2 regions of the Kitasatospora sp. NPDC088742 genome follow, and region 2 is predicted to be linked to the other one. Evidence: riboswitches for the same ligand, from Rfam matches in the RefSeq annotation. Region 2 holds a riboswitch; the other holds the start of a gene.
The links. A riboswitch is a leader RNA that binds a small molecule or an ion and turns the genes downstream of it on or off. The one in region 2 is predicted to bind glycine.
Positions count from the first base shown of each region.

Region 1: another riboswitch for glycine. It lies ahead of gcvP (aminomethyl-transferring glycine dehydrogenase); the one in region 2 lies ahead of gcvT (glycine cleavage system aminomethyltransferase GcvT).

Region 1 is NZ_JBVJLD010000001.1:11,241-20,228, reverse strand. Features, by position in the region: gene ACZ6ZR_RS00090 (glutamate-cysteine ligase family protein) at 1-824, opposite strand, end outside; gene ACZ6ZR_RS00085 (hypothetical protein) at 1,165-1,746, shown strand; gene ACZ6ZR_RS00080 (DUF5999 family protein) at 1,984-2,172, shown strand; gene gcvP (aminomethyl-transferring glycine dehydrogenase) at 2,379-5,249, opposite strand; glycine riboswitch at 5,488-5,587, opposite strand; gene ACZ6ZR_RS00070 (PRC and DUF2382 domain-containing protein) at 5,819-6,805, shown strand; gene ACZ6ZR_RS00065 (MFS transporter) at 7,190-8,629, shown strand; gene ACZ6ZR_RS00060 (DNA polymerase IV) at 8,774-8,988, opposite strand, start outside.
Region 2 is NZ_JBVJLD010000008.1:11,799-20,786, forward strand. Features, by position in the region: gene ACZ6ZR_RS09500 (enhanced serine sensitivity protein SseB C-terminal domain-containing protein) at 1-528, opposite strand, end outside; gene ACZ6ZR_RS09505 (enhanced serine sensitivity protein SseB) at 674-1,483, opposite strand; glycine riboswitch at 1,655-1,758, shown strand; gene gcvT (glycine cleavage system aminomethyltransferase GcvT) at 1,910-3,019, shown strand; gene gcvH (glycine cleavage system protein GcvH) at 3,116-3,493, shown strand; gene ACZ6ZR_RS09520 (serine hydroxymethyltransferase) at 3,580-4,845, shown strand; gene ACZ6ZR_RS09525 (L-serine ammonia-lyase) at 4,983-6,350, shown strand; gene ACZ6ZR_RS09530 (AraC family transcriptional regulator) at 6,438-7,301, shown strand; gene ACZ6ZR_RS09535 (DinB family protein) at 7,317-7,820, opposite strand; gene ACZ6ZR_RS09540 (excalibur calcium-binding domain-containing protein) at 7,867-8,202, opposite strand; gene ACZ6ZR_RS09545 (ATP-binding protein) at 8,436-8,849, opposite strand.

The DNA.
Region 1 (8,988 bases), on a different contig from region 2:
TCCTCGAAGAGCTCCAGCGCGGAGTTCACCCAGCGCTCCCCGAACCAGGTGATGGGGCGCACGCCCTGCGCCTTGAGCTCGGCCGAACGGGTGTCACAGGCCTGCTGGAAGAGCACCGGCCTGGTCTCCCGCCAGAGCTCGCGGCCGAACAGGAAGGGCGAGTTCGCACCGAGCGCCAGCTGTACCGAGGCGATCGCCTGGGACGCGTTCCACACCGAGGCGAACCGCTCCGGGGTCACCTGGAGGTGGAGCTGCAGCGAGGTGGCGGCGGCCTCGGCCACCATCGTGACCGACTCCACGCTGAGCCGCTCCACCCCCTCGATGTCCAGCGCGATGTCCTCGCCCCGGGCGGCCAGTATCTGGTCGCTGAGCAGGGTGTACCGGTCGTTGTGCGACATCGCGTCAAGCCCGGTGTGGTCCAGGTCCAGGGTCGGCAGGATGCCCACCATGACGATCCGGGCCCCGACCTCCTCGGCCTTGCGGTCCGCGTACCGCAGCCCGGTGTCGATCTCCTCGCGCAGCTCGTCCAGCACGTGGCCGGTGAGGCGCCGGGGCGCGATGTTCAGCTCGATGTTGAACTGGCCCAGCTCGGTCTGGAAGTCCCCCGAGGCGATCGAGGAGAGCACCTGTTCGTTCCGCATCACCGGACGCCCCAGGTCGTCGGCCAGGTTGAGCTCGATCTCCAGCCCCACCATGGCCCTCGGACGGTCGAACCGGCCCTCGCGCAGCATCCGCTCCAGCGCGTCCAGACAGGACTGGAGCTTGCGCCGGTACAACTGCCGGTCCGACAGTTCCGCACGCGTCGCGACGACCTTCTCGCCCATGGGTGCCCCTCCACCTAGCCGAACGGTCCCTGCATCATGCCCAGCCCGAAGATCCCTAGCCTCCTGCTCGAACGCGGTTGCCGAACAAGGTTCCTGACGATACGTCAGACAATTCCCGACTTGCCACCGGGTACAGAATGTGATAAGAAAGTCACCCTGTGCATCCGTTCGATCAGGATTCGCACAGCTCCCGCCCGGCACCCGCCGCCCCGAAGCTCCTTCGAACGGCAGGCCCGCGCCCGCAAGCGACCATGCCCAACCGGACACGGCCCGGGTCCCCGACCCACCAGCCGGTATGCCGCACTCGCACGCCGTTTCCAGCACGGAGAGGCGACCCACCATGACCCTGCAGACCCCCCAGCCACCGCCGAGCGCCCTGCGCGCCGTCCTCGACGCGCTCGACTGTGAGTCAGCCCTCGGCCCGCTCGCGCCCCTCGCCCTCGCCACCGGCGAGGACGGGGGCGGGGACGAGCGGCTGCACCCCGCGCATCCGCTCGCGGTGCACGTCCTCGACGAGCCCGCCGCCCCCCTGGCGGGCGCCCGCCGGACGGGCTGGCGGTTCCTGATCGAAGCCGGCCTGGGCGGCCCCGTGGCCGCCGCCGAAGTCACCGAGACGGCCGAACAGCTCCACGTCTTCTCGCACTTCACCGCCGGCCCCTACCTGGATTCCACCCTGCGCGCCCTGCGCCAGGCCCACCAGATCGCCATCTCCGCCCGCACCCTGCACCACCCCCGGCTGCTCTCCATCCCCGGCCACTACGCCACCGCCCTCTGGCTCCACCACCCCGACCCGGGCCCCTCGGTGGACCTCCTCATCCCCCTCGCCCCGGCCCCGCTCGGCATCACCGCCCACCGCGTCTACCCCGCGGCCGACCTGCTCGCCCTCCTCGCCCGCCCGCTCGCGCCCGCCGGGCGCTCCTGACGCCCACTCACCCGAAAGGGCCACTGCCGCACGACCTTCCGGTCAGGCGGCAGTGGCCCTTTTTCCATCTGAACGGGTGATCCCTGGGCACCGCTTGTGGCGCATGTCACGAAATCGCTGCGGGAAGGCCTCGGGATGACGACACTGGGAACCGACGCGGGGGGTCGTCAGTCCTACCCGTCGGAGCGCCGGTTCACACCTGGGCCGGTCAGGGGAATCTGAAGCGAGGGTACGACGATGTGCCAGCACCAGCCTGAGTGTCCGTCCGCACTGTCCACCGACCGCGAGGCCGCCATCCCGATGGCGTTCCACCCCGACCAGGGCTGGAGCCTCCTGTGCAACGGCGTCCTCCTCTTCGAGGACACCGGCGAACTCCTCCCCGACGGCCGCATCATCGCCCCCCGCCGGCCGCTCGCCATCGCCTGACGGCCCGGCAGGGCAGCGCCCAGGGGCGCGGGGCCCCGCCTGATCTGCGGCTCCGCCGCGTGGGCGCGCCAGCACCGGCACATCCAGCGGCAGGGCAAACGCCAAGGGGCGCGAGGAACTGCGCGCTTCGGGAGGCGGCTCACCTGCAACTGACTCACCATCAGCCAGTTGCAGGTGCTGCCGTTCCCCTGCGGGGCGCTACCCCGTCAGCTGCCGTACTCGTCCAGCGGCGGGCAGGAGCACACCAGGTTCCGGTCACCGTACGCACCGTCGATGCGGCTCACCGGCGGCCAGTACTTGTCCGCCGGGTTGACGCCCGCCGGGAAGACCGCCTCCTGGCGGGTGTACGGGTGCTCCCACTCACCGGCCAGCGTCGCGGCGGTGTGCGGAGCGTTCCGCAGCGGGTTGTCCTCCGCCGCCCACTCGCCCGAACCGACCTTCTCGATCTCGCCGCGGATCTCGATCATCGCGTCGCAGAAGCGGTCGATCTCGTGCAGGTCCTCCGACTCGGTCGGCTCGATCATCAGCGTGCCCGCGACCGGGAACGACATGGTCGGAGCGTGGAAGCCGTAGTCGATCAGGCGCTTGGCGATGTCGTCCACCGTCACGCCCGTCTCCTTCGACAGCGGCCGCAGGTCGATGATGCACTCGTGCGCGACCAGCCCGCCCGGCCCGGTGTAGAGCACCGGGAAGTGCGGGGCGAGCCGCTTGGCGATGTAGTTGGCGTTCAGCACCGCGACCTGGGTGGCGCGCTTGAGGCCCTCGCCGCCCATCAGCCGGACGTACGACCAGGAGATCGGCAGGATCGCGGCCGAGCCCCACGGGGCGGCCGAGATCGGGCCGACGCCGGTGGCCGGGCCGGCCTCCGGCTGGAGCGGGTGGTTCGGCAGGTACGGGGCCAGGTGCGAGCGGACCGCGACCGGGCCGACACCCGGGCCGCCGCCGCCGTGCGGGATGCAGAAGGTCTTGTGCAGGTTCAGGTGCGAGACGTCCGCGCCGAACTTGCCGGGCTTGGCCAGGCCGACCAGCGCGTTGAGGTTGGCGCCGTCGACGTACACCTGGCCGCCGGCCTCGTGCACGGCCGCGCAGATCTCGGTGATCTCGGTCTCGTACACGCCGTGGGTCGACGGGTAGGTGACCATCAGCACCGAGAGCTGGTCGCGGTGCTGCTCGATCTTCGCCTTCAGGTCGGCGACGTCCACGTCACCGTCCGGCAGGGTCTTCACCACGACGACCCGCATCCCGGCCATCACCGCGGAGGCGGCGTTCGTGCCGTGCGCGGACGACGGGATCAGACACACGTCGCGCTCGACGTCGCCGTTGGCCCGGTGGTACGCCCGGACCGCCAGCAGACCGGCCAGCTCGCCCTGCGAACCGGCGTTCGGCTGGATCGACACGGCGTCATATCCCGTGACCTCCACCAGCTGCTGCTCCAGACCGCGGATCAGCGACAGGAAGCCCGCGGCCTGGTCGACCGGCGCGAAGGGGTGCAGCTGGCCGAACTCGGGCCAGGTGACCGGCTCCATCTCGGTGGTGGCGTTGAGCTTCATGGTGCAGGAGCCGAGCGGGATCATGCCGCGGTCCAGCGCGTAGTCCCGGTCCGAGAGGCGGCGCAGGTAGCGCAGCATCGCGGTCTCCGAGCGGTGGCTGTGGAAGACCGGGTGGGTGAGGTACTCGTCCTCGCGCAGCAGCGCGGCGGGCAGCGCGTCGGCGGTCTCGGTGACCTCGGCGGTGACGCCGAAGGCGGACCAGACGGCGGCCAGGTGCTCGCGGGTGGTGGTCTCGTCGCAGGAGATCGAGAGGGTGTCCTCGTCGGCCTGGTAGAGGTTCACGCCGTTGGCGCGCGCGGCGGCGGCGATCTCGGCGGCCTTGCCGGGGACCTTCGCCGTGACGGTGTCGAAGAACTGACCGGCCGTCAGCTCCACGCCGCCGGCGCGCAGACCCTCGGCCAGCGCGGCCGCGTAGCGGTGGGTGCGGCGGGCGATCTCGGCCAGGCCGTCCGGGCCGTGGTAGACCGCGTACATCGAGGCCATGACGGCCAGCAGCACCTGGGCGGTGCAGATGTTGGAGGTGGCCTTCTCGCGGCGGATGTGCTGCTCGCGGGTCTGCAGGGCCAGGCGGTAGGCGCGGTTGCCGTCGGCGTCCACCGAGACGCCGACCAGGCGGCCGGGCAGGTTCCGGGCGTACGCGGCCTTCACGGCCAGGTAGCCGGCGTGCGGGCCGCCGAAGCCCATCGGGACGCCGAGGCGCTGCGAGGTGCCGCAGGCGATGTCGGCGCCGAGCGAGCCCGGGGACTTCAGCAGGGTGAGGGCCAGCAGGTCGGCGGCGACCGCGACGACCGCGCCGAGGCCGTGGGCCTGCTCGATCACCGGGGCGAGGTCGCGGACCTCACCGGAGGCACCGGGGTACTGGAGCAGCACGCCGAAGACACCGCGCTCGGCGGTCTCGGCCGGGATGCCGGCGGACAGGTCGGCGACGACCACCTCGACACCGGTCGGCTCGGCGCGGGTCTGGATCACCGCGATGGTCTGCGGCAGGGTGTCGGCGTCGACCAGGAAGACGCCGCCCTTGACCTTGGTGACCCGGCGGGCCAGCGACATCGCCTCGGCGGCCGCGGTGCCCTCGTCGAGCAGCGAGGAGCCGGAGGTGTCCAGGCCGGTCAGGTCGGCGACCACGGTCTGGAAGTTGATCAGCGCTTCCAGGCGGCCCTGCGAGATCTCCGGCTGGTACGGGGTGTAGGCGGTGTACCAGGACGGGTTCTCCAGCACATTCCGCAGGATCACCGGCGGGGTGAAAGTGCCGTAGTAGCCGAGGCCGATCATGGACTGCAGGACGGTGTTGCGGTCGGCCAGCTCGCGCAGCTCGGCGAGCACCTGGGCCTCGCTCCGGCCGGCGGGGAGGCCCAGGGCGGTCAGGCTCTTGATGGCGTCCGGCACGGCGGCGTCGGAGAGCTCGTCCAGCGAGCCGTAGCCGACCTGCGCCAGCATCTTCTCCTGGGCGGCGGCGTCGGGGCCGATGTGACGGTTCTCGAACGGGCTCGCGAGTTCGAGCTCGGTGAGGGTCGGCTTGGCGTTCATGGGGGTCGAGGCCTCCTGGTCACGGACCGGCGGGGGTACGCACGCCGTCGGCCATCGCCGCCGTGGGACAGCGGGGGCCTCGAACGCACGAACCCGTCAGGCCTCCCCCTCTGTCATCTGTACCTGAGAGCTTCGCCCGCACGTGGCGGCCCGCGGCCGCCCGTCGGCTTGCACCGTCGGTGAGGGTGGGGCCCGCCGGCTCCCTCGCCGTCGGTCCTGCCCTGCTTTCCAGAGTGACCTACCCCGCACGGTACGGATGCCTGAGAGATTCCGGGGAGGGTTTGCTCCTTCGGCGCCCTTCTCCGCCGGAGCGGAGGGGACTCTCCCGAGCGGGCTCGGCAGTCGCGCCCAGGGTACCAGCGGTCGCGCCGCAGATCACGGGCGCCCCCGGCGCACTCCCACGGCCCGCGACGCGCCCTCGAACGGCCCCATCCCCTCCCCAACGGCGGCGTTCGAATGGCCGACGTCCGATAGATGGCTTTTCGTGTGAAGTGCGGCCGGGCAGTTCTGCCGACCGCCCCCTGACGGAGTGTCAGGGGTGCTTTCGTACCTCGCCCCTGGAGGACAGCGTGCAGACCGACATCGACCCGCGAGACCTGATCGGGCACAAGGCGGTCGACCGGAACGGTGACAAGATCGGCACCGTCGACGAGGTCTACCTCGACGACGCGACCGGCGAACCCGAGTGGGCGGCCGTCCGCACCGGGATCTTCGGCCGGGACGCGTTCGTCCCGCTGACCACCAGCGAGTTCTCCGGCGAGGAGCTCAAGGTCCCCTACGACAAGTCGCTGATCAAGGAGTCCCCCGACTTCGGCGTCGGCCAGCACCTCTCCCCGGCGCAGGAACTCCAGCTCTACCGCTACTACGGCCTGGAGACCGGCACGCCCGTCGCCGCCCCGGTGGCGGCCGCCGCCCTCGCCACCAACGGCTCGGACACGGCCAAGGACCTCGACTTCGGCACCATCGGCACCACCAGCAAGGAAAGCAGCAGCGTGAACGCGACCACCACCGCCCCGACCATGACGGCCGCCCCGATGGCCTTCACCGCCACCACCGAGATGCCCCCCGCCCCGGTCACCACCAAGCCGGCCGAGCCCACCACCCCCACCGTCCCCGGCAACGCCCCCAGCGGCCCGGTCGAGATCACCTGCCGCGAGGAGCGCCTCGACGTCACCACCGAGTGGCACGTGCTGGGCACCGCGAAACTGCGCAAGTACGTCACCTCCGAGGCGGTGGAACGCAAGGTCCCGGTGGTCAAGGAACGGGTCCGGGTCGAACGCGTCCCCGTCACCGAGGCCGAACGGGCCGCCCTCAGCGAACAGGAGATCGCCGAGGCCGTCGAGGAGGTGACCCTCCGGGAGGAACGCCCGGTGGTCCGCAAGTACCTCGCCCCCGTCGAACGCGTCCGCCTGGTGGTCGAGCGCTACACCGAGGAAGCCGTCATCCACGAGGAACTCCGCCGCGAACAGGTCGAGATCCACGACGACACCACCACCCCCGACACTCCCCCGCCGCCCCAGACCACCGGCCGCCCCGAACCCCTGCGCCCCTCCTGACACCCCCTCACGAAGCCGCCCCGCACCCCCATGCCGGGCGGCTTCGGCGCACTCCGCACCACGTCGCCCAAGCTTCACCCCCTCCCCACCTCACCCCCGCCCGCCCAGCAGGGCACCACGTCGCCCAAGCTTCACCCCCTCCCCACCTCACCCTCGCCCGCCCAGCAGGGCACCACGTCGCCCAAGCTTCACCCCCTCCCCACCTCACCCCCGCCCGCCCAGCAGGGCACCACGTCGCCCAAGCTTCACCCCCTCCCCACCCCACCCCCGCCCGCCCGGCAGGGCACCACTTTGCCAAAGCTTCACCAGAGAATATTTGACACAGTGAAGTATCTCCGGTCATGGTTACTTCAGTCCCTTGACTTTCAACTGAAGGAAGCTTCCGTGAGGCCGAGCAGCACGCGCGTGCTCCCCGCCCTGGTGCTGGCGATGCTGGCATTCAGCGTGGTGCAGACCGCCGTCGTCCCGATCCTGCCCTCGCTGGCGCGCGAACTGGACGTGTCCGGTTCCAGCATCACCTGGCTCATGACGGCGAACCTGCTGTCAGCCGCCGTCCTGACCCCGCTGCTCGGCCGCTTCGGCGACCTCCGCGGCCGCAAGCCGATGCTGCTGGTCTCGCTCGCCGGCCTGGTCGCCGGCTCCGCGCTGGCGGTCAGCACCCACTCGTTCACCTGGCTCGTGGTCGCCCGCGTGCTCCAGGGCGCCGGCGGCGGCGTGCTGCCGCTGGCGATCAGCATCGTCCGTGACGAGCTCCCCAAGGAGAAGGTCACCGGCGGCGTCGCGGCCATCTCCGCCTCGATGGGCGTCGGCTCCGGCCTCGGCCTGGTCGCCACCGGCCTGCTCCTCGAGCACTGGGACTACAAGTCCATCTTCTGGATGGGCCTCGCCTTCGGCCTGGTCGCCATCGCCCTGGTCGCCCTGCGCGTCCCGACCGACCCGGTGATCGACAAGAACGGCGGCGCCGACCCGCTCGGCGCACTCACCCTGGCCGGCTGGCTCTCCGCGCTGCTGATCGCGGTCTCCCAGGGCAACACCTGGGGCTGGACCTCCAACCGCACCCTGGGCCTGTTCGCCGCCGCCGCCGTGATCGCCCTGGTCTGGGGGATCATCGAGGTCAAGGTCAAGCACCCGCTGGTCGACATGAAGATGATGGCCCGTCCGGCCGTCGCGTTCACCAACATCTCCGGCCTGCTGATCGGCTTCGGCATGTACGGCTCGTTCATGGTGATCAGCAACTTCGCCCAGACCCCGGAGAAGCTCGCCCACTACGGCTTCACCGCCACCGTGCTGCACGCCGGCGTCATGCTGCTGCCCTCCGCGCTCGGCTCGATGGTCGCCGCCCCGGTCGGCGCGCTGCTGATCGCCCGCCGCGGCCCCCGCCTGCCGCTGGTGCTCGGCGGCCTGCTCGGCTCGGCCGGCATGGTCTACCTGGCGCTGCGTCACTCCGCCGAGGGCGACATCTACTTCGCCTCCGCCGTCTTCGGCCTCGGCGTCGGCCTCGCCTACGCGGCGATGCCCGCCTACATCAACGGCGCCGTCCCGATCGAGCAGTCCGGCATCGCCAACGGCATGAACGCGGTGCTGCGCACCGTCGGTGGCGCCATCGGCACCGCCGTGATGGCCGCGATCCTGACCGGCGACACCATGAAGCTGCCGATCCCGGTCCAGCTGCCCACCCTGGACGCCTACAAGCACGCGTTCTGGGTCGCCGCCGCCGTCTGCCTGGTGGCCGCCGCCGTCCCGTTCGCGATCCGCCGGATCAAGGAGACCCCCGCTCCCGTCGAGGCCGCCGCCTCGCCCGAGCTGGTGAAGACCGACGCCTGACGAGGCGTCACCACCGGGCGTGCTCAGGGACGGGTCACGCCCGGTGGGCTCCGGCCGCCGCCGGTACGTGAGGGCATCACGCCCGGACGAGCGGCCGCAGGATGAATGGCCCCCGCACCGATGGACACGGTGCGGGGGCCGTCGTCATTCCCCCTCGTCCTCATCCTCTTCGGCCGGCCGCGCCATCCCCGGCCGCAGCGGCAGCGGCCCCGAGGGCTCCAGCTCCGGATCGTCCACGGCGAAGGTCCGCACCCGGCCCACCCCGCCCTGCGGCGTCTCGAAGCGCACCGTCACCCGCCCCACCCCGCTCCCCTGCACCCACCCCGGCCCGTGCTGAGCGTGCGTCACGTCCTGCCCCG
Region 2 (8,988 bases):
GGCGTCACCGACGGCCGGGCGCACCCAGGCCTGCCGCAGCGCCCGGAGCGGACGCACCGCCGCCGCCTCGCGCTGCAGCTGGGCGTAGAACTGCGGTGCCTGGACAGCCGGTTCGGCCAGCTGGAGCGGCCCGGCCGGCAGCCGGTCCAGACCGCCGGCGATCCGGCGCAGGTCCGCCCAGGGCACCCCGACCCCGCCGCCGGGCACGTGCGGGTTGAGCCACAGGCCCCAGCGGGTGCGGTACAGCGCGTTGGCGATCTCCATCCCGGAGATCACCTCGTGGCTCCTGGTCCAGCCGCAGAGCGACAGCTGGTCGGGGGAGGTGACGGCGGGGGCGTAGCCGTGCCCGCCGATCTCCATGTTCCCGTACTGGGCGTCCGGGCTCCCCGGCTGCCCGTGCCAGAGCAGCATCCAGACCCGGCCCGCCGCCAGCGCCCCCAGCAGCCGCTCGTAGGCGTCGTAGCGCTCCGGCGCGACCTCGCCGAGGGCGCGCTCGATCGCGCCGTCTGCCGCCGCTCCCGCGCTCATGCCGTGCTCCGCCCGCCGTCCCGTCTCGCGCTCGGCCACCCGTGGCCGTCCGTGGTTGTCGGGGGGAAGCCTATTGGCCGAGCCCGACAGCCGTCATACCGCCGCCCCGTACCGGCGCGTAACGGTTCGGTGGTCAGTTCGGACGTCAGCCCGGGACCGTCCCGGACCTGACGTAGAACGGACGGACCCGGGTGAGCATCCACTCCACCACCGGGTCGGCCACCAGGTCGAGCAGCACCAGGTGGACGCCCCACCGCGGCGGCATGGTTCCGAGCGCCCGGCCGAGCGCCTCGTTGACCTGCCCCGGATCGGCCGGCCAGGCCGGGTCCAGCTGCACCCCGACGAACAGCACCGGGGTGTCCAGCTCCACTCCGGCCAGCGCCCGACGGGCCGTCAGCACCCCCGGCAGCTCGGCCAGTTCGGTGATCGCCGCACCGAGGAAGGCGTACGGCTCCTCGGCCGGCTCCGGCTCCCGCAGCGCCACCCGGGCACCGCCCTCCGGCTGCTGCTCCCAGCGCTCCGCGAGCGGCCCGCGGCGCAGCTCGCCGACCCCCTCCGGCGGCACCGGGATGCCCACCGGCGCCTCCGGGTTGACCGCGATCCCGACCCCGACCGGCAGCCCGCGGGCGAACTCCCAGGCCGGTGCGATCGCGAACGGCACGCCGGGCGCGAGCTGGAGGAAGAGCTCCTGCGAGGAGAACACCGGCACGTACGGGGACCCGGCCAGCTCGATGGTCGGCAGGTCCAGCCCCTCGCCCTGCGGGTCGGCCCCGGCCGGCAGCGGGATCCAGATCTGACTGCGCGCCAGCACCTCGATCACCCGCGGCGTCGCCCCCGGATCGCCCAGCGCCGCCGTCAGCACCTGCTCCAGCTCGTTGGCCGGCCAGCTCCCCCCGGCCGGCGCACTACCGGGCTCGGCCCACCCCTGCACCCCGGTCTCGCCAGGCTGGTTCATCGGTCGCGCCCCTCTGTAGCTGTGCGGGCTCAGCCTAGGGCCTGTCTGACGCCTGCGGGGGCGGGAGTGACGTGGTCCGGGGCAGACCTGACCCAGCGGGCGGGCCCCTCTCCCGTCCGGGCCGGGTCTCGTGCCATGATGACCCCGCTCGACAACTTCACACTGGCCGCTCGAACCCGCGCGGGAGAGTCCGGAGTGCGCCCCGTGCGCTGGGCCGGCGCCGAAGGAGCAAGTCCTCCCCGGAATCTCTCAGGCACCCCTACCGCACGGGCGAGGCAGATCTGGAAAGTGGACACGGCCGCGCCGTGCGCCCACCCACGGTGCAAGCCGCCATCCTTGGATGGGCGGTGAAGCTCTCAGGTTGCGACGACAGACGGGGAGACTCCACCCCCGCATGCCCGTTTCCGGCCAAGGAGTTCCGTCGCCATGTCCCCTCGCCTGACCGCGCTCGACGCACTGCACCGCTCGCTCGGTGCCACCATGACCGACTTCGCGGGCTGGGACATGCCGCTGCGCTACGGCAGCGAGCGCGAGGAGCACCTGGCCGTCCGCACCAAGGCCGGCCTGTTCGACCTCTCGCACATGGGCGAGATCACCGTGACCGGCCCGCAGGCCGGTGAGCTGCTCGACTTCGCGCTGGTCGGCCACATCTCCGCGCTCGGCGTGCTGCGCGCCCGCTACACCATGATCTGCCGCGAGGACGGCGGCATCCTGGACGACCTGATCGTCTACCGGACCGGCGACGCCGAGTACATGGTGGTGGCCAACGCCTCCAACGCCCAGGTCGTGCTGGACGCGCTGACCGAGCGCGCGGCCGGCTTCGACGCCGAGGTCCGCGACGACCGGGACGCCTACGCGCTGCTCGCGGTCCAGGGCCCGGAGGCCAACGGCATCCTCGCCTCCGTCACCGACGCCGACCTGCCCGGCCTCAAGTACTACGCCCTGCTGCCCGCCACCGTCGCGGGCCGGGAGGTCTGGCTGGCCCGCACCGGCTACACCGGTGAGGACGGCTTCGAGGTCTTCTGCGCCCCGGCCGACGCCGAGCACCTGTGGACCGCGCTGACCGAGGCCGGCACCGAAGCCGGCCTGGTCCCCTGCGGCCTCTCCTGCCGCGACACCCTCCGCCTGGAGGCCGGCATGCCGCTGTACGGGCACGAGCTGACCACCGAGCTGACCCCCTTCGACGCCGGCCTCGGACGGGTCGTCAAGTTCGAGAAGGAGGGCGACTTCGTCGGCCGCAAGGCCTTGGAGGCCGCCGCGGCGCAGGCCGAGTCCAACCCGCCGCGCAAGCTGGTCGGCCTGGTCTCCGAGGGCAAGCGGGTCCCGCGGGCCGAGTACGCCGTGGTCGACGCGGACGGTACCCCGATCGGGCGGATCACCTCCGGCGCCCCCTCCCCCACCCTGGGCAAGCCGATCGCCATCGCCTACGTGGACGCGGCGCACGCCGCCCCCGGCAGCGCGGTCGCGGTCGACGTGCGCGGCAAGCACGAGCCGGTCGAGGTCATCGCGCTGCCGTTCTACAAGCGCGCCCGCTAACGCCTCCTCACATCCCGGCCCCTCACATCCCGAAACGCCCGGTCCGCTCAGCGGACGGCTTCGCCCTACCCTCTTGCGATCCTGGAGAATGACGTCATGAGCAACCCCACGAACCTGCAGTACACCGAGGAGCACGAGTGGCTGACCACCGCCGAGAGCGGTGCGGTCGCGACGGTCGGCATCACCAAGCACGCCGCCGACGCGCTCGGTGACATCGTCTACGTCCAGCTGCCCGAGGTCGGCGACGAGATCACCGCCGGTGAGTCCTGTGGCGAGCTCGAGTCCACCAAGTCGGTCAGCGACCTGTTCTCGCCCGTCACCGGCACGGTGACCGAGATCAACCAGGCCGTCATCGACGACCCGGCCTCGGTCAACAACGAACCGTTCGGCGACGCCTGGCTGTTCAAGGTCGAGATCGCCGAGACCGGCAAGCTGCTGACCGCCGCGGAGTACGACGCCTTCATCGGCGCCTGACCCACCGGTAGACGGGGGCGGCCGCAGCGCGGCGGCCGCCCCTTCCCTAGGTCCACTGCCCGCACCGCCCCAGGGGAAGACCCAACATGACCGTCCTGAACCAGTCCCTGCACGCGCTCGACCCGGAGATCGCCGCCGCGGTCGACGCCGAGCTGCACCGCCAGCAGACCACCCTCGAGATGATCGCCTCCGAGAACTTCGCGCCCGTCGCGGTGATGGAGGCCCAGGGCTCGGTCCTGACCAACAAGTACGCCGAGGGCTACCCCGGCCGTCGCTACTACGGCGGCTGCGAGCACGTCGACGTGGCCGAGCAGATCGCGATCGACCGGGTCAAGGAGCTGTTCGGGGCGGAGTACGCCAACGTCCAGCCGCACTCGGGCGCCTCCGCCAACCAGGCCGCGCTGTTCGCCATCGCCCAGCCCGGCGACACCATCCTGGGCCTGGACCTGGCGCACGGCGGCCACCTGACCCACGGCATGCGGCTGAACTTCTCCGGCAAGCAGTTCAACGTGGTCGCGTACCACGTCGACGAGGCCGGCCTGGTCGACATGGCCGAGGTCGAGCGCCTCGCCAAGGAGCACCGCCCGAAGGTCATCATCGCGGGCTGGTCCGCCTACCCGCGCCAGCTGGACTTCGCCGAGTTCCGCCGGATCGCCGACGAGGTCGAGGCGTACCTCTGGGTCGACATGGCCCACTTCGCCGGCCTGGTCGCCGCCGGTCTGCACCCGAACCCGGTCGAGTACGCGGACGTGGTCACCTCCACCACGCACAAGACCCTGGGCGGCCCGCGCGGCGGCATCATCCTGGCCAAGCAGGAGTTCGCCAAGAAGCTCAACTCCTCGGTCTTCCCCGGCTTCCAGGGCGGCCCGCTGGAGCACGTGATCGCGGCCAAGGCGGTCTCCTTCAAGGTCGCCGCCTCGGAGGAGTTCAAGGACCGTCAGCAGCGCACCCTGGAGGGCGCGAAGGCGCTCGCCGCCCGCCTGCTGCAGGACGACGCCAAGGCGGCCGGGGTCTCCGTGCTCTCCGGCGGCACCGACGTCCACCTGGTCCTGGTCGACCTGCGCAACAGCGAGCTCGACGGCCAGCAGGCCGAGGACCGCCTGCACGAGGTCGGCATCACGGTGAACCGCAACGCCGTCCCGAACGACCCGCGCCCGCCGATGGTCACCTCCGGCCTGCGGATCGGCACCCCGGCCCTGGCCACCCGCGGCTTCCAGGCCGATGACTTCCGCGAGGTCGCGGACGTCATCGCCGAGACCCTGCTGCCCTCCTTCGACGAGGCCAAGGCCGAGTCGCTGAAGGCCCGGGTCACCGCGCTGGCCGCGAAGTACCCGCTCTACCCGGAGCTGTAGTCCCCCGGTGGCCTGACGGCCACCGGACCGTCGTTATGTCAGGGCCGGGGCACCGCGCACACTGGAATCGTGGCGCGCGGTGCCCCGTGCCATGCCTGCCCGTTCCACCCACGAGACCAGACAAGGACGTCACCTCCGTGGCCATCAGCGTCTTCGACCTCTTCTCCATCGGTATCGGCCCCTCCAGCTCGCACACCGTAGGACCGATGCGCGCGGCCCGGATGTTCGCCCGCCGCCTCAAGTCCGAGAGCCTGCTCGCCCAGACCGTCTCCGTCCGGGCCGAGCTGTTCGGCTCGCTCGGCGCCACCGGCCACGGCCACGGCACCCCGAAGGCCGTCCTGCTCGGCCTGGAGGGCAACTCCCCGCGCACCGTCGACGTCGACCAGGCGGACGTGGACGTCGAGCGGATCAAGGCCGAGAAGCGCCTGCACCTGCTCGGCGTCCAGGACATCGCCTTCGACCTGGACACCCAGCTGGTCCTGCACCGGCGCAAGTCCCTCCCCTACCACGCCAACGGCATGACCCTCTGGGCCTTCGACGCCGAGGGCGCCACCCTGCTGGAGAAGACCTACTACTCCGTCGGCGGCGGCTTCGTGGTGGACGAGGACGCGATCGGCGCCGACCGGGTCGTCCCGGACGACACCGCGCTGCGCTACCCCTTCCGCACCGGCGAGGAGCTGCTGCGGCTCACCCGGGAGACCGGCCTGTCCATCTCCGGCCTGATGCTGGAGAACGAGAAGGCCTGGCGTTCCGAGGCCGAGATCCGCTCCGGGCTGCTGGAGATCTGGAAGGTCATGCAGGAGTGCGTCACGGCCGGCATGAACCGCGAGGGCATCCTCCCGGGCGGCCTCAAGGTCCGCCGCCGGGCCGCCTCCGGCGCCCGCGCGCTGCGCGCCGAGGGCATCGGCCCGGCCAACGCGATGGAGTGGGTCACCCTCTACGCGATGGCCGTCAACGAGGAGAACGCCTCCGGCCAGCGGGTCGTCACCGCCCCGACCAACGGCGCCGCCGGGATCATCCCGGCCGTCCTGCACTACTTCACCAACTTCATCCCGGGCGCCGACGACGACGGCATCGTCCGCTTCCTGCTGGCCGCCGGCGCGATCGGCATGCTCTTCAAGGAGAACGCCTCCATCTCCGGCGCCGAGGTCGGCTGCCAGGGCGAGGTCGGCTCCGCCTGCTCGATGGCGGCGGGCGGCCTGGCCGAGGTGCTCGGCGGCTCCCCCGAGCAGGTCGAGAACGCGGCCGAGATCGGCATCGAGCACAACCTCGGCCTCACCTGCGACCCGGTCGGCGGCCTGGTCCAGATCCCCTGCATCGAGCGCAACGGCATGGCCTCCGTGAAGGCCGTCACCGCCGCCCGGATGGCGCTGCGCGGCGACGGCCGCCACCACGTCTCCCTCGACAAGGCGATCAAGACCATGAAGGAGACCGGGGCGGACATGAAGGTGAAGTACAAGGAGACCTCGCGCGGCGGCCTCGCCGTGAACGTCATCGAGTGCTGATCCCGAACTGACCGGAGCGGGCACGGACTGTCGGGTCCGGGCCCGCTCCGCTTTTCTACGGTGGGTGCATCAGGGAAGGAGACCCGGGTGCTGGACGGCCTGAACCGCGCGCTGGACCGGATCGAGGAGCAGCTCGAACTGCCGCTCGACGTGGCCGAGTTGGCGCGGATCGCGCTGACCTCGGAGTACCACTTCCGGCGGCTGTTCTCGGCGCTGGCCGGGATGCCGCTCTCCGAGTACGTACGGCGCCGGCGGCTGACGCTGGCCGGGGCCGAGGTGCTCGCCGGGGAGCGGACGCTGCTGGAGGTCGCGGTCCGGTACGGGTACGGCTCGGGCGAGGCGTTCGCGCGCGCGTTCCGGGCCGTGCACGGGGTCGGGCCGGGCGAGGCCCGGCGCAGCGGCGCCGAGCTGACGGCGCAGCCCCGGCTCTCCTTCCGACTCGTCGTCGAAGGGAACAGCAGCATGCGGTACCGGATCGTGCACAAGCCCGAGTTCACCCTGGCGGGCCGGATGGCCCGGGTGCCCCTGGTGCACCGCGGGGAGAACCCGTACATCGCCGAGTTCCTGCGCGGCGTGGGCCGCGAGGAGTTGGAGCGGATCGCCGGGCTGGCGGCGCCGGGGGCGGAGCCGGCCGGGATGCTCTCGGTCTGCGACGGCCTCGACCCGAGCCGGGCCGAGGGGACCGAACTCGACTACTACCAGGCCGTGGTGGCACCGGATCCGGTGCCGGAGGGGCTGGACACCCTGGTGGTCCCGGCCGGCGACTGGGGCGTCTTCGAGACCTCGGGCCCGTTCCCGCAGGCCCTCCAGGAACTCTGGCGGGACGTCTTCACCCAGTGGTTCCCGTCCAGCGCCTACCGCAGCCGCCCGGGGCCCGAGCTGCTCGCGCTCGGGTCCTTCCCGGACGGCTCCGACACCACGGCCCAGCTCTGGATCCCGTTGGAGCGCTGACGTCCTGACGGACGGTCAGTCGCCGGTGGAGCCGTCGGCCAGCTCGCGCAGCAGGTCCAGGTGGCCGTTGTGCCGGGAGATCTCCTCGACCAGGTGGAACAGGATCCACCGGAGGTTGACCCGGGTGCCGCCGCGGACGGTGCCGACGGCCCAGGTGTCGAGGTCGAGCTCGCCCACCAGCTCGCGGTGGCGCGTGATCTGCTCCCGGTACTCGGCCACCAGGGTGGCGATCGGGACCTCCGCCCCGATCCGCATCTCCCGGTCCGGGTCCTCCTCGGTCCACGGCGCCCGGTCCTCACCCCCGAGCAGCACCACGTCCAGCCACCAGTGCTCCACCCACCGCAGATGGCTGATCAGCCCGCCGAGGGTCATCAACGGCGAGCCGGGCAGCTGCACCTTCGCGGCGTCCGCCGGGTCCAGCGCGTCGACCTTGGCCAGTGCGGTGGCCCGGGCGTAGTCGAGGAAGGTGAGCAGCGTGGTGCGCTCGTCCAGGGTCTGGGGCATATCGGTTCGAGTCATCGCGCCGCATCCTGGCCGACCCCGCCCGCCCTGTCGAGCACATTTCCTACGGCTCGCACGCCACCCCGTCGCCGTCCCTGTCCAACTTCCTGCTGTACCCGGGCTGCCCCACCCGCAACGGCGCCTTGCCGGCCGCCCTGACGGCGTCACAGTTCGCGTAGGACACCGAGGAGTTGCCCTCCGGCGGACTGCTCGGCTCAGCGGTCTCCGGCCGCACCGGCACCGGCACCGGCGTCGCGGCGACCGGGACGGCGGGGCGGCCGTTCGCCGGGGTGGGTGTCCCGCCGCCGGCCAGGCGGTCAAGGTCCGCCGACCACCCCGCCGCGTGCCGGTTCGAGGACGACCAGGGTGCGCGGAGCGCGAGGTGGATGCACAACCGCATCTGGCTGAATAATCAAAGGGAGGCAGGCGAATCCACGCGATTAGCGAAGGTGAACTAGCTTACAAACCTTTCGTTCGATTTTGCCCACATCCTGAGACCGTGCGATAGTCAGTCCATCGACACCCGCGCGGCACGCACCCCCTTGGCCGGCGCGGTGACATCTGCAGGGGCCCCCACGCCGCACCACGGCCATCCGGGGGCCCCGCACTGTTTTCGGGGCCGGGCCTTCGGGGCTACGTGCGCTCGCGGATCTTGAGTTCGAACCAGACGCCCTTGCCGCGCGGCAGCAGGTCGGCACCCCAGCGCTCGGCGAGGGTGTTGACCAGGAGCATGCCGTGGCCGGTCTCGCCGCCGGGTTCGGCGAGGACCAGGCAGGGCAGGGCGCGGGAGGAGTCGCGGACCTCGACCCGGAGCCAGCCGGGGCGGCGGGTGAGGCGCAGGCCGATGGTGCGGCCGCCGGTGTGGCGGACGGCGTTGGCCATCAGCTCGCCGGTGAGCAGCTCGCCGACTTCCAGTAACTGGTGGAGCCGCCAGCCCTGCAGGACGGTGAGGACCACCCGCCGGGCGGTGCCGACGAGTTCGGGGCGGGAGGGCAGGAACACCTCCTCCTCGGCGGCGACTTGGGCGCAGAGTCGGCCGAAGTGCACGCGCTCGACCTCCTGCGGGCTGAGTCGTTCCAGAGTCTCCAGGGCGAGCACCCCACCTTCCGCGATGTCCGACGGGCCGTCAGCAGTCGTTCCGGCTGCCGGAAGTGATGCCCACTCTGCTTCGCCCCATCCCGCCATG